DNA from 3 places in the Micromonospora sp. NPDC049799 genome. Region 1 is predicted to be linked to each of the others. Evidence: riboswitches for the same ligand, from Rfam matches in the RefSeq annotation. Region 1 holds a riboswitch; each other region holds the start of a gene.
The links. Region 1 has a riboswitch for cyclic di-AMP ahead of AB0I76_RS05685 (hypothetical protein). Riboswitches for the same ligand answer to the same signal wherever they lie in the genome.
Positions count from the first base shown of each region.

Region 1 (4,914 bases):
TCCATGTGCGGCATCTCGGCGCCGGGAGACGGCGCCGGCCGACCCCACTCGGCCAGCCAGCCGCTCATGGTGGCGATCTCCGGCCCCTGCGCGGCCTTGATCTGCCCGGCGAGCCGCTTGACCTCCGAGTCGCCGGCCCGGGTGGTGGCCAGGTCGGCCATCTCCACGGCCTGCTGGTGGTGCGGAATCATCATCTGGGCGAACATGACATCGGCGTCGTCGACGGTCGCCGCGCTCGCGCCCGCCGAGGGGGCGGCGCCGGTGGCGGCGGGCATGCCGTGGTTCCCGCCGGACGAGTGATCCCCGCCGCAGGCGGTCAGGACGACGGCGGCGGTGACGGTGGCGCCGGCCAGGGCGGCACGGCGCGCGATGGTACGAGTGTTCACGGTTGAGCCTTTCGGTTTCTCGGGACGTACGCGACACGACGGGAGCGCGGAGCAGCGTCCTGCACCGCGCGTCGCGCCTATCTGCGCAGCACCGAGACCGTGGCGAGGCGAAGACCGACGGGGCGCGGCGGGGGTGCCCTCGAAGCACCCGGAGGACGGTCGCCGCTCCGGCGGCCCGGCTCGCCCGCCCCCGTCACGGTCGCGAAGAGGACCGCCAGCAGGAGCGACATGCCGAAGGCGCCGAGCACCGCCAGACAGACACCCCAGTCGGGGAACCCTCCACCCGTGCCACCGGCGGCGAGCAACGGCCCGTGCGGGCAGCCTGTGGGGCAACCCGCGTCACCGGGAACGACCGCGGCGACGAGCCGGAGTTTCCCCGCGGCGACGAGCCGGACGTCCCTTGCGGCATCGTGGTCGCCGACCGTCCCGCTGGGCGGCGGCGCGCCCTCGTGGGCCGACGCGCCGTCGTGCGCGGGGGCGCCGTCGTGCGCGGGGGCGACAGGCTCGTGCCCGGCGGCGTGCGTCCCGTGGCCGAGCGTGTGCATGACGGCCAGGCCGAACAGGGTGGCGACGACCAGGAGCAGCCGGGTCCACCGCCCGGCCGCCACGTTTGCCGTCGTCCGCACACGACTACGCTAGCGTGCCGACCGCCCGGCGGGGCTGCGGCGTTAACAGGGGGCCCTTCCGCTACCGCAGGCGTTGACGGGGGGCCCTTCCCTACATGCGCCACGGTCGACACCGGGCCTCGCGAGCGGCGTCGGAGGGTGGCGGTGGCTACGATTCGGCCGATGGCTCTCCGGCTCCCGCACCACCCGACCCGTTCCCGCAGCCGGTCGGCGACCTCGCCGACCGCCCGTGGTCGGGGCCACCCGGACCGGACCGTCGCGGTACGTGGCCGAACCGACACGGGAGGATCATCTCCCCGGTTCGCGGTGACCGCCGTGGTCGGAACCCTGAACCGACCGGCCCGCTGGCACGTACCCGCCTGAGGATTCGTTGGGAGACACGCACATGGGCGCCGACCACACCCGTCCCGTCCCGTCCACCCCGCCCGGGGTGCGGCGGATCCTCGTCGCGACGGTGGTCCCCCTCTTCGTCGCGACCATGGTCGCCGCCCTGGTGCTCTGGCCCCGCAACGCCCCCGAGACCGACCAGGGCACGGAGCCGCCCCGCTACCACGGCACCGTGACGAGAGTCGTCAGCGAAGCCTGCCCGCCGCGACCCGACACCCCGGAGGGGCCACCGGGCGCCACGGACGGGCCGTGCGGCCGCGTGACCGTACGCGTCGACGAGGGGCCGGACGCCGGGCAGCAGGTGGAGACGCCGATCCCCGTCGGGCCGGGCGCACCGACGGTGGCGGCGGGCGACGAGATCATCCTGGTGGAGCTGCTCGACCCGGCCGACCCGACGGTCAGCAGCTACAACATCGCGGAGCACCAGCGCGGCGCACCGCTGGTCTGGCTCGTGGCCCTCTTCGCCGCCGCGATCGTCGCGTTCGGGCGGTGGCGCGGGCTGGCCGCGCTCGCCGGCCTCGCGGCGAGCTTCGCCATCCTGCTCACCTTCGTGCTGCCCGGGATCAGCGCCGGGCAGTCGCCGCTGCTGGTCGCGGTCGTCGGCGCCGCGTTGATCATGTTCGTGGTGCTCTACCTGACCCACGGGGTGACCGCGCAGACATCCGTGGCGGTGCTCGGGACGCTCGGCAGCCTGGTGCTGACCGGCGTGCTCGGCACGCTCGCCACCGCCGCGACCCACCTGACCGGGTACGGCAGCGAGGACGCCACCACGCTGTCGATGTACCAGGCCGACGTCGACCTGCACGGGCTGCTGCTGGCCGGCATCATCATCGGCTCGCTCGGCGTGCTCGACGACGTCACGGTCACCCAGGCCGCCACGGTCACCGAACTGGCGCACGCCAACCCCGGGCTGACCCGGTTGCAGCTCTACCGGGCGGCGACCCGGGTCGGCCGCGCGCACATCGCCTCCACGGTGAACACGATCGTGCTGGCGTACGCAGGCGCCTCGCTGCCCGTGCTGCTCCTGCTCACCGCCGACTCGCGGGCGGTGACCCAGATCCTCACCAGTGAGTTCCTGGCCCAGGAGATCGTCCGCAGCGCGGTCGCCACCCTGGGTCTGATCGCCGCGGTGCCGCTCACCACCGCGTTGGCGGCCGTGGTCACCACGGCCGGCCGGCGGGGTGGTACGGCCACCGCCGGCGACACACCGCCCGACCCGCCGCTCCCCCGGGCGGCGGTACGGGCGGAGGCGCTGGAGGCGCTGAGCGCCCCCCGCGCGACGGACACCTCCCCCGCCACCCCCGGCAGGTGGCCCGACCGGGACAGGAGCACGGACACCGCATGGTGAAACTGCGTAGCGTGATCACGCGGACCCACCCGCCTGATAGTCGCGTCACTGGTCATCGGCTTTGGCGTCGAAATAGCTCGTTTGGTCGGCTACCAGACGTAGATCCCCAGGACGACTGTCGGGTAACCTCGCTGCCGGTCACCGCCGAAGGCGCGCAGCGGCGCCTGCGGTGCCGCCGCCCAATCGCCGCGAGGCGAACCGGGGACCCAGGTACCTGGGGTGAATCCGCGAATGCGGTAGGGGCCACTTCCGCCCCGAACCCGTCAGCTAACCCGGTCGGCGGTCGACGGAAGGGAACACTGTGACGGCACCCCTACGCCGCTGGTTGACACCTGTGGTGGCCGTGCTCGCCGCGCTGGTCGTGTTCGTCGGGCCCCTCCCGGCGTCCGCCGCACCGGCACCCCCGAAGCCCTCGGGCCACGACAGCCAGCCGACGTTGCTCAACGACGTCATCGAGGCCAAGAACCGTGACTTCGTGAAGGCCGAGGCGGCCCTGAAGAAGTCGCAGAAGCGCCAACGGGAGCTGGAGCTGGAGGTCAGCCGGCTCCAGCGCGAGCTGAACGCGCTCGCGCCGCAGGTCAACGAGATCGCGGCCCAGTCGTACCGGAGCGGACGGATCGGCGCCGTGTCGATGTTGCTGGAGGCCCGGACCCCGGACTCCTTCGTGCAGCGCGCGGGCGCCCTGGACGAGCTGAACATGGTCAACGCCAAGCAGCTCGCCGAGGTCAACGCGGCCAAGGCCCGCGTGCAACAGGCGAAGCTGGCGGTCGACACCGAGGTCCGGGACCAGCAGCGCCTGAGGAACAACATCAACCGGGATCGGGCCGCGGCCGAGAAGGCCCTCGACCTGGTCGGCGGCACCGGCCTCACCGGCGGCCTGGTGAACGCCACGTCACCGGTCGCCCGGGTCGCACCGGGCCGGACGGCGGACGGCGACTGGCGGTCCGAGTCGTGCAGCCAGCCCGACCCCACCACCTCCGGCTGCGTCACGCCCCGGACGCTGCACATGTACAAGGAGGTCAAGCGGGCCGGCTTCACCCGGTTCGTGGGCTGCTACCGGTCCGGTGGGCCGTACGAGCATCCCAAGGGCCGCGCCTGCGACTGGTCGCTCCAGAACAGCGGCTTCCGGTCCTGGTACAACAACGACACCCGGATGTACGGCAACAACCTGACCGCCTTCCTGGTCCGCAACGCCGACCGGCTCGGCATCTACTACGTCATCTGGAACCGACAGATCTGGTTCCCGGCGACCGGGTGGAAGTCGTACAGCGGTCCCTCGAACCACACCGACCACGTCCACGTGTCGCTGCTCTGACGGCGACCCGGACAGCGTGTCGAAGGGCCGCCCCCGGTCGGGGGCGGCCCTTCGTCGTAGCGGTCAGACGGCGGTCACGGCGGCCGGCACGTCAACCGACGCGACCGGCGGGCCGCCCGCGGACATCTCGGCCACCGTGCGGACCTCGCCAGCGGTGAGCCGGTACGACATGCCGACCACCGCGCAGCGGCCGGCGTCGACCTCGGCGGCGAGCGCGTCGGAGCTGGCCAGCATCGCCTCGACGGTCTGCGCGATGTGGATGTCGACGATCCCGTCGACGTCCCACACGCCCTGGGCCTCCGCCCGGCGCACGCTCGGCACGACGGCGTCCACCATCGCACCCAGGTGCCCAGCGGGTGACGTGCCGGTCCTGGCGGCCTCGCGCGCCGCCTGCACCGCACCGCAGGAGTCGTGCCCGAGCACCACCACCAGCGGCGTACGCAGGACGGTCACCGCGTACTCCACGCTCCCCAGCACCTCGGAGCCGAGGGTGTGCCCGGCGGTGCGTACGACGAAGAGGTCACCGAGGCCCCGGTCGAAGATGATCTCGGCGGCGAGCCGCGAGTCGGAGCAGCCGACGACCACCGCGAACGGGTGCTGCCCGTCGGCGACCGCCGCGCGGTGACCGGCGTCCTGGTTGGGATGTCGGGGCGCGCCGGTGACGAAGCGCCGGTTGCCGGCCTGGAGTTCCGCGAGTGCCTGCCGTGGGGTTGTCGGGCCCGGTGGGACACCGGGCGGTTCGACGCGACTCATTCGCTCACCTCGTGCTCACGAGACGGACCTGGTCGGACCCCGGCCGACGGTGGACGCGGGCCGCCTCCACCGTCACACGCACGCCAAGGCACGTCAAGG
Region 1 covers NZ_JBFAMU010000038.1:1,497-6,410, reverse strand. Annotated here, with positions in the region: gene AB0I76_RS05705 (DUF305 domain-containing protein) at 1-386, opposite strand, end outside; gene AB0I76_RS05700 (hypothetical protein) at 464-1,012, opposite strand; gene AB0I76_RS05695 (hypothetical protein) at 1,175-1,375, shown strand; gene AB0I76_RS05690 (YibE/F family protein) at 1,398-2,747, shown strand; cyclic di-AMP (ydaO/yuaA leader) riboswitch at 2,914-3,044, shown strand; gene AB0I76_RS05685 (hypothetical protein) at 3,049-4,062, shown strand; gene AB0I76_RS05680 (carbonic anhydrase) at 4,126-4,815, opposite strand.

Region 2 (4,914 bases), on a different contig from region 1:
ACGCCCGCGCCGGCCAGTTCCGCGCGGAGGGCGTCGAGGCCGCCGCCGAGGGTCTTTCTGCGGTGCGCGACGACCGCGACCGTGCCGACGCCGGTCGTGACCGGGTTACCGCGCTCCGATGTCCTCGTGCTCATGCCCGCCCGTGTTACCCAAGCGGCGTCGCTCCCACGCCCGACGCGGCGGTGTCGCCCGCCGGCCCTGGTTGGACCCCGGCCAGCGATTGTGGCTGGTCAATACAGGGTATCCGGGTGCGCTGCCACGGACGGGGCGGCATGAGGGAGCTGAAACCATGAGGACCATGTCGATCAGACGTTCGGCGGTGACCCTGGCGGCGGTCGCCGCGCTGGTGGCCGGATGCGGTGCAACGGCGGCTCGGAGCCGGCGGAGACCAAGGACAACGGTGTCGCCGCCCTGGCGCCGAACGAGGCGCTGGATCGGGCGAGGACGGCACTGAAGGATGCCGGTTCGTACCAGGTGAAGGGCAGCATCGTCAACGACGGCGACCCGATCGCCCTCGACTTCCGGGTCCGGGGCGACGACCTCGCCGGGCAGGTGACGTACGAGGGCGCGACGGTGCAACTGCTCGCCGTCGGCGGCCAGCAGTTCATCCGGCCGGACGAGAAGTTCTGGGAGGTGTCCTCGGGCGCCGGGACCGGCACGGAGATGGCGAAGCTGCTGGGCGACAGGTGGGTCAAGGTACCCGCCGACGACAAGGACCTCGACGACATGTTCGGCATTGCCAACGTCGACAAGATGTTCGAGATCGACGGCACCCTGACCAAGGGCGGGACCAAGGACATCGCGGGCGTCCCGACGGTCGGCCTGGTCGACGGCGGCGCCAAGGGCGGCACCGTCTACGTGGCCACCGAGGGTGATCCGTACCCGATGCGCATGGAGGGCACCGACGCCAACCCGGGCGAGCTGACCTTCAGCGACTTCGGGGCGCCGTTCGACGACCTCAAGGCTCCCGCCGAGGCCGAGGTGGTCGACTTCGAGCAGTTGACGAAGAAGAACTAGACCGCGACGAAGGGGGAGGTTGCCGGGCGGCGGCCTCCCCCTTCTCACGGGTCTAGAGGGTTCGGGCGAGCCGGTCGGCGAGGATCCGGGTGAACCGGGACGGGTCGGCCAGTTCCCCGCCCTCGGCGAGCAGCGCCATCCCGTACAGCAGCTCCGCGGTCTCCTTCAGCGACTCCTCGGTGCCGCCCTGCTCGCGGGCCTTGCGCAGGCCGGTGACGAGCGGGTGCCCCGGGTTGAGTTCGAGGATCCGCTTGACCGCCGGCACCTCGTGCCCCATCGCCCGGTACATCTTCTCCAGCGTCGGAGTGATGTCGTGGGCGTCGCCGACCACGCAGGCCGGGGAGGTGGTCAGCCGCGACGACAGGCGGACCTCCTTGACCGCGTCGGCGAGGACCCCACCCATCCAGGTGAGCAGGTCCGCGTACTCGGTGCGCTGCCGCTCCCGCTCGGCCTCCGCCTCGGCCTTCTCCTCCTCGGTGTCCAGGTCGACCTGGCCCTTGGCGATCGACCGCAGCGTCCTCCCGTCGTACTGGCCGACCCGCTCGACCCACACCTCGTCGACCGGGTCGGTGAGCAGCAGCACCTCGTAGCCCTTGGCCCGGAACGCCTCCATGTGCGGCGAGTTCTCGATGGTCGTCCGGGACTCGCCGGTGGCGTAGTAGATGTCGGTCTGGCCGTCCTTCATCCGGCCGACGTACCCGGCGAGGTCGGTGGGCTCGGCCGGGTCCTGGGTGGAGGAGACCGACAGGATCTCCAGGAGGATGTCCCGATTCTCCGTGTCGTCGATCAGGCCCTCCTTGACGGCGGGGCCGAACTCGGTCCAGAAGGTCCGGTACTTCTCCGGCTGCTTCGCCTTCAGGTCGCGGACGGTGGCGAGCACCTTCTTCACCAACCGCCGGCGGACGACCTGGATCTGCCGGTCCTGCTGGAGGATCTCCCGGGAGATGTTCAGCGACAGGTCGTGCGCGTCCACCACGCCCTTGACGAAGCGTAGGTAGTTCGGCATCAGCGCTTCGCAGTCGTCCATGATGAAGACGCGCTTGACGTAGAGCTGCACGCCCCGGCGGCCCTGCGGGGAGAAAAGGTCCAGCGGCGCGTGGGACGGGAGGAAGAGCAGCGCCTCGTACTCGAAGGTGCCTTCGCCCCGCATGTGCACGACCTCGAGGGGGTCGGCCCAGTCGTGGCTGACGTGCTTGTAGAACTCCCTGTACTCGGCCTCGTCGACCTCGTCCCGGGGCCGGGCCCAGAGCGCCTTCATCGAGTTGAGCGTCTGCACCTCGACGGTCGGGGCGCCGCCGTCGGCGCCGGGGCGCTCCACGCTCATCCGGATCGGCCAGGCGATGAAGTCGGAGTACCGCTTGACGATCTCCCGCAGGGTCCACTCGGCGGTGTAGTCGTGCAGGTTGTCCTCGGTGTCGACCGGCTTCAGGTGCAGGGTGACCGAGGTGCCCTGGGGTGCGTCCTGGACCCCCTCGACGGTGTAGGTGCCCTCGCCGGTCGACTCCCAGCGGGTGCCGCCGCTCTCCCCCGCCCGGCGGGTGACCAGTTCGACCCGGTCAGCGACCATGAACGCCGCGTAGAAGCCGACGCCGAACTGGCCGATCAGCTCCTGCGACGTTCCGGCGTCGGAGGACTCGCGCAGCGTCCGCAGCAGCTCGGCGGTGCCCGACTTGGCGATCGTGCCGATCACCTGGACCACCTCGTCCCGCGACATCCCGATGCCGTTGTCCCGGACGGTGAGGGTCCGCGCGTCCCGGTCGACCTCGATCGCGATGTGCAGGTCGGTGGTGTCGACGTCGAGGTCCTTGTCCACCAGGGACGCCAGCCGCACCTTGTCCAGTGCGTCGGAGGCGTTCGAGATCAGCTCGCGCAGGAAGACGTCCTTGTTCGAGTAGATCGAGTGGACCATCAGCTGGAGCAGCTGACGTGCCTCGGCCTGAAACTCCAACGTCTCGGTCCGGTTGCTCACACCGTGTCCTTTCATGCTCGACGACCACGAGAAGGTTCGCGGAAAGGATACGAGTCGTCGCGGACGGCGATGCGACGACGCCCGGCCGGTGGTGCCGGCCGGGCGTCGTGAAGGGGGTACGCGTCAGAGACTGAGCCGCTGCCCCGGGAAGATCAGGCCCGGGTCGCCGCCGACGACGCGCTCGTTGCGCTCGTACAGCGCCCGCCAGCCACCGTCGACGCCGTGCGAGGTGGCGATCTTGGCGAGGGTGTCGCCCGGCTCGACCACGTGGGTCTCGCCGCTGCCCGACGGTGTGGTGTTCCGCGTCGAGCGCTCGTTGCCGGAGTCGCGCTTCGTCGTGCCGGAGTCGCGCTTCGTCTCCGAGGACCGCTCGGTCTTCTTCGGGGTGTACGCCTTGGTGGAGCCGCCCCGCTTGCCGCAGGTCGGCCAGGCGCCGATGCCCTGGCCGTCGAGCACCCGCTCGGCCACCGCGATCTGCTCACCGCGGCTGGCCAGGTCGGCCCGCTTGGCGTACTTGAGGCCGCCGTAGCCCTCCCAGGTGCTCTGGGCGAACTGGAGGCCGCCGTAGTAGCCGTTGCCGGTGTTGATGCTCCAGTTGCCGCTGGACTCGCACTGGGCGATCGCGTCCCAGTTGACGCTGTCGGCCTGTGCCGGTGCGGCCGGGCCGAAGATCGCGACCGCGCCGGTCACGGCGCCGACGGCGAGGGTGCCGACGGCGGTACGACGGGCGGTGCGACGGTGCCGGGCCTGGTAGTCAGATGCCATCGATGTGTCCTCCACGCCTGCGAGGTCAGCTGTCGGGTTCGGGCCGAGGAGCCCGGCCGCCGAGGGCGGCTTCACCCCGAGGTGACGTGCACCGAGGAACGTGTGGGTCCCCCGCTCCATGCCTGGGTGACGGGTTCCGACGGTCGGCGGCAGGATTAGGCGTTACCGACCGTGGTGTTCGCGTCGCGAACCCGCTCGACGTTAGGGGCGCTTCGCGTCGATTGCCCACTTCTCGTGAACTTCCTCACCGCGCAGCGCGGGAGCACCGGCCGCCGACTTGCGCCCCGTCCGTACCTGTGGTCGCGCTAGCTTTCCCCGATCGTGACCTGTGGCGGGAACCACAGGTGGTGTGGATACGGGTGGGGGTGGGTACAGACGATCTCCGGGGTGGCGGCGGATTCGTGAGCGTGCCCAGGTGCCAGGATGTGGGCAGCTAACGCCAGCAAGGGGTGGTGGGCCCCGGAACGGGGCTGCGATGGGACTCGGTCGAGGGTGACGCAACGGGTGGGTGACCTCTTCGTAGGCGGTGGGGACGCCGGACGGCTGATGGCACGGCTCGACTGGTCCTCCACGCCCCTCGGCCCGGTCGAGCGCTGGCCCCAGAGCCTGCGCGCCGCCGTGCGGATGGTGCTGTCGTCCCGGTATCCGATGCTGCTGCTGTGGGGAACGGAGTTCACCCAGCTCTACAACGACGCCTACTCGGCACTGATCGGGGACAAACACCCCAGCGCCCTCGGTGGCGACGTGCGGGTCACCCTCGCCGAGGGCTGGGACGTGCTGGCCCCGCTGATCGACGAGGCGATGACGACCGGGGTGGCCAGCTGGGTGCCGGCCCTCCAACTGCTGCTCGACCGCTCCGGCTACCGCGAGGAGGCGTACTTCAGCGTCTCGCACGCGCCCGCCCGCGACGACGACGGCCGTACGGTCGGGGTGCTCACCGTGTGCAGCGAGGTGACCGAGCAGGTGGTCGGCGAGCGCCGGCTGCGTCTGCTGCGGGATCTGACGGTCGGCGGGGACGGACGCACCGTGGACGTGGCCGGCACCTGTCACCGGCTGGCCGAGGCCGTCGGCGGGTACGCGCTGGACGTCCCGTTCGCCGCGATCTACCTGCGTGACGGCGGCGTGCTGCGGCGGGCGGCGTGCGTCGGCGGGGACGTGGTGGC
Region 2 covers NZ_JBFAMU010000295.1:1,204-6,117, forward strand. Annotated here, with positions in the region: gene AB0I76_RS20265 (diacylglycerol kinase family protein) at 1-134, opposite strand, end outside; gene AB0I76_RS20270 (hypothetical protein) at 355-1,017, shown strand; gene htpG (molecular chaperone HtpG) at 1,070-2,986, opposite strand; gene AB0I76_RS20280 (transglycosylase family protein) at 3,110-3,751, opposite strand; cyclic di-AMP (ydaO/yuaA leader) riboswitch at 3,751-3,923, opposite strand; partial or broken gene AB0I76_RS20285 (PAS domain-containing protein) at 4,256-4,914, shown strand, end outside.
Region 2: linked by a shared signal. The riboswitch ahead of AB0I76_RS20280 (transglycosylase family protein) and the one ahead of AB0I76_RS05685 (hypothetical protein) in region 1 are both predicted to bind cyclic di-AMP.

Region 3 (4,914 bases), on a different contig from region 1:
GGACGAGATCGCCGAGCGGTCCGAGTTCCGAGAGTTCCTGAAGGCGTGGTGGCCACGCCTGCACCCCCGGCACGTGCTCGGCTGGCTGGCCCACCCGGACCGGCTGCGCCGGTACGCCGGTGGGATCCTCTCCGGTCGGGAGATCCGGTTGCTGGGTGACGCGTACCGGTCGCTGGACGCCGAGGGGCTGACGATCGCCGACGTGGCGCTGCTGGACGAGCTGGACGAGCTGCTCGGCAAGCCGATGAAGCCGGCCCGCGCGAAGCGGGACCCGTACCAGCTCGCCGGCGGGGTGCGCGAGCTGAGCACGTTCGCCGACCGGCAGCGGGCCGCCCGGGAGGCGGCCCGGCAGCGGCCGGAGGACTACCGCGAGTACGCCCACGTCGTGGTCGACGAGTCGCAGGACGTCTCGCCGATGCAGTGGCGCATGATCGGCCGGCGGGGGCGGCTGGCGTCGTGGACGGTGGTCGGGGACCCGGCGCAGACCGCCTGGACCGGCGACCCGCAGGAGCTGACCCGGGCGCGGGACCAGGCGCTGGGCCGGCGTCGTCGGCACCAGTTCACCCTCACCACCAACTACCGGAACTCCGCGGAGATCTTCGCGGTGGCGGCGGCCGAGATCCGCCGGCTCTACCCCGACCTTCCGCTGCCGGTCGCGGTGCGGTCGACCGGCGTGGACCCGGTGCAGCTGGTGGTGCCGGCGTCGGAGCTGGAGACTACCGTCGTCGAGGCGGCCACCGCCCTGCTCGCGGAGGTGGAGGGCACCGTCGGCGTGATCACACCGGTGCCGCGCCGCGACGAGGTCGCGGGCTGGCTGGGCGGCCTGGGGGGACCACGACTCCAGGTGGTGACCAGCCTGGAGGCCAAGGGCATGGAGTACGACGGGGTCGCGCTGGTCGCGCCGGGCGAGATCCGGGCCGATCCGGGCTCGGGTGTACGGACCCTCTACGTCGCCCTATCCCGGGCCACCCAGCGGCTGACCACGGTCGAGCCGACCGGCTGACCCGGGACGTCGACAGACCGACTCCAGTTGCACACATTGCGATGTGAGCATAGATTTGACGTGGGTCCGGACTGCGACGGAGGTTTCCGCGTGGGCGCAGGGCACGACCACCACCACGGTTCGGTCGCGAACGCCGCACACCGCCACCGAGGGCGACTCTGGGCCGCTTTCGCGCTGCTCGGCGCGCTGATGGCGGTCGAGGCCGTGACGGCCCTCCGCACCGGCTCGCTGGCGCTGCTCAGCGACGCCGGGCACATGTTCACCGACGTGCTCGGCATCGGCATGGCCCTGGCCGCGATCACCGCCACCCGGCGGAGCACCTCCGACCCGCAGCGCACCTTCGGCCTGTACCGGCTGGAGGTGCTGGCCGCCCTGGCGAACGCCGTGCTGCTCTCCGGCGTGGCGGTCTACGTGGTGGTCGAGGCGGTACGCCGGTTCGGCGACCCCCCGGAGGTGTCCGCCGGCCCGATGCTGGTGGTGGCCGTGCTCGGCCTGCTCGCGAACCTCGTCGCCTTCGGCCTGCTGCGCCCCGGCGCCAAGGAGAACATCAACCTCCAGGGGGCGTACCTGGAGGTCCTCGGCGACCTGCTCGGCTCACTCGGGGTGATCGGGGCGGCCCTGCTGATCTCCGTCACCGACTGGTGGTGGGCTGACCCGCTGGTCGCGGTCGCGATCGGTGTGTTCATCCTGCCCCGCACGTGGCGACTGGGCCGGTCCGCGCTGCGAATCCTGGTCCAGGCCGCCCCGGAGCACCTCCAGGTCACTGCCGTGCACGACCGGCTGGCCGCCGTGCCCGGCGTCGCCGAGGTGCACGACCTCCACGTCTGGACCCTCACCTCGGGCATGGACGTGGCCTCGGCGCACCTCACCACGACCCCGGACGCCGAGGTCGGCGCCGTGCTGACGGCGGCCCGGACGGCGCTGCGGGAGGACTTCCGGATCGACCACGCCACGTTGCAGATCGAGCCCGGCGCGACTCCCGGGGCCTGCGGGACAGTTGAGTGGTGTTGAGCATCTCCTTAATTCAGAGTGTGTAAAGTGTGCTTATGCCGGTTTTGTCGGTAAGGGCGTGCGCACCATGCGTCACCACCGCTGCAAGCGTCCCACCAGCACCGGTAGGCTCTGATCCGGCCTCCGCCAGGCGGCACCCACCGGTGCCGGCGGTGGCCGCCGCCTAATCGCCTGCCACGGCGAACCGGGGAACCGCGTTCCTGGGGTGCATCCGCGTCAGCGGTAGGGATCTTCCGTCCCGAACCCGTCAGCTAACCCGGTCGGCGGCTGACGGAAGGACACCTGCATGCCAACACCCGTACGACGACGCGCCGCCCGGACAGCGGCCCTGATCGCCGCGACGCTCGCCGTCGCCCTGGGCGGCACACCGGTCCCCGCCGGCGCCACCCCCGTCCCGACCGCCGCTCTGGCCGCCCCCGGGGACGACGTGGAGGGCGGTACTCCCGCCCTGCGGGCCCAGCTCGAAGCGGCCAGCAAGGGCTACCTCGACGCCAAACGGGCCCTGGACACCTCACTCCGGCGGCAGCAGCAGCTCGCCGCGGAGGTGAAGAAGAACGAGACCGAGCTGGCCGAACGGAGCCAGCAGGTCGGGGAGCTCGCCGGTCTCGCGTACCGCACCGGTCGGCTCAGCGCCGCTTCCGCCCTGCTCAACAGCAGCTCCCCGGACGGCTTCATGGACCGCGCCGCCGCGCTGGACCAGGTCGCCGCCAACGAGGACCGGGCGCTGCGCCGGCTCCAGGAGGCCCGCGACAAGGCCGCCCAGGCCAAGCTGGCCGTGGAGGTCGAGATCCGGGAGCAGACCAAGCAGCAGACGGTGATGGCCAAGCGCAAGCAGCAGGCGGAGAAGGCCCTCACCGTGGCGAACGAGCGGGCGTCCAGCCCGCCGAGCAGCAGCGGCAGCCGCACCGCCAGCGCGACGGCGAAGCCGGCACCGCGCAACCCCGACGGCTCCTGGCCGACCGAGTCGTGCAGCGTGAACGACCCGACCCCGGCGGACGGCTGCATCACGCCGCGCACCCTGCACGCGCTCAACCAGGCCAAGGCGGCCAACTTCACCCGGTACGTCTCCTGTTACCGGCCCGGCGGCTCGGGTGAGCACCCGAAGGGTCGCGCCTGCGACTTCGCCGCCCAGCAGGACGGTTTCGGTGGCGACGCCAGCGGTGGGGACCGGACGTACGGCAACAACCTCGCCGCGTTCTATGTCAACAACGCCGACCGGCTCGCCGTGCTCTACGTGATCTGGTACCGGCAGATCTGGCTGCCCAGCAGCGGGTGGAAGTCGTACAGCGGGGCCAACGGCGACCCCTCCAGCGACCACACCAACCACGTGCACCTGTCGGTCTACTGACCGGCGCCGACGGCCCCCGGTGGACGCCTCGCGGCGGCCCACCGGGGGCCGTCGCGTACGCCGGCCGGACGGGTCGCTCAGGTCGACGGCGGCGGCTGGTCGAGGGCGGCGCCCAGCCGGCTGGCCAGGGCCAGGTGAGCGGCGCGCGCCTGCGCGAAGGCGTAGCCGAACAACGGCGCCGGAGCGATGAGGACGATCTCCACGTCGATCCGCAGGACGCCGTCCGGCTCGGCCCGCAGCCGCGTGTGGTTGCGCACCGTCGTCGCGGGTCGCTGCCGGGCCACCGTGACCACCTCGTCCGGGTCGGCGACCAGGACGTCGGCCCGGTACGTGAGCGGGAGGCGCAGGGGCCCGACGGTGAGCCGGTCGGTGATCGCGTAGCTGGCCCGGGCGCCGGGCCGGGTCCGGATCCGACGGACCCGGACGATCAGCGGATGCAGGTCGGCCTGCCGCTGCGGGTCGGCCAGCAGCGCGACGGCCTCGGCCGGCGTGCAGCGGGCCTGGACGGTGTAGGTGAAGGACTCACGCCTCGGCACGCCGTCTCCCCACCGTCGCCTCGTCGCCCGATCCTCGCCTACGACCGCTGCGCTGGCAACGCCTCGACCGACACCCGCCGGACGACCGATGTTCGCCGGCCGTGGTGACTACGGTCAGCTCGGGGGGAATCACGGATGGCATCCAGAGCTGCGGAGGGCGGGACCGATGAGCGGGTACGAGCGATGAGCGGGCACGTGATGGTCTTCGCGCCGACACCCCGGCTGACGGTGACCGTCGACCAGCCCAGCGACGCCCCGGAGCTGCACCTGCATCCCGGCGGGCAGGGCGTGTGGCAGGCGCGGATGATCATGTCCCTGGGCGTGGACGTCGTGCTCTGCACCGCCCTCGGCGGCGAGATCGGCCAGGTGCTGGAGCCCCTCCTGGTCAGCGAGGGCGCCGACCTCAAGGTCGTGGTCCGCGAGACGGGCAGCGGCGGGTACGTGCACGACCGGCGCGACGGCACCCGGCGGGAGGTCGTGGACGTGCCGGGCCAGCCGCTGAGCCGGCACGAGCTGGACGAGCTCTACAACCTCGCGCTCGGCGAGGGCCTGCGCGCGCCGGTCAGCGTGCTCAGCGGACCGAACGAGCCGGCGCTGGTCCCCGCCGAGCTGTACCAGCGCTTCGCCGCCGACCTCGGCGCCAACGGCAGCCGGGTGGTGGTCGACCTGTCCGGCGAGCACCTGACCGCCGTGCTGGACAGCGGGGTCTTCTTCCTCAAGGTCAGCCACGAGGAGCTGATCGCCGACGGCCGGGCCGCCGGGGATGACGAGGAGGAGCTCGTCCGCGCGATCTACGACCTGCACGACACCGGCGCCCAGAACGTCGTGGTGAGTCGGGCCGACAAGCCCGCCCTGGCCCTGGTCGACGGTGAGGTCTTCGAGGTGGAGATGCCCCGGCTCCAGGCCGCCGACCCGCGGGGCGCGGGCGACTCGATGACCGCCGGGGTGGCCGCCGTCGTGGCCCGGGGCGGTGACGTCCGCACCGCGATCCGGACCGGCGCGGCGGCCGGGGCGCT
Region 3 covers NZ_JBFAMU010000211.1:1,398-6,311, forward strand. Annotated here, with positions in the region: gene AB0I76_RS17020 (AAA family ATPase) at 1-1,003, shown strand, start outside; gene AB0I76_RS17025 (cation diffusion facilitator family transporter) at 1,094-2,014, shown strand; cyclic di-AMP (ydaO/yuaA leader) riboswitch at 2,165-2,296, shown strand; gene AB0I76_RS17030 (hypothetical protein) at 2,301-3,362, shown strand; gene AB0I76_RS17035 (SRPBCC family protein) at 3,440-3,898, opposite strand; gene AB0I76_RS17040 (PfkB family carbohydrate kinase) at 4,082-4,914, shown strand, end outside.
Region 3: linked by a shared signal. The riboswitch ahead of AB0I76_RS17030 (hypothetical protein) and the one ahead of AB0I76_RS05685 (hypothetical protein) in region 1 are both predicted to bind cyclic di-AMP.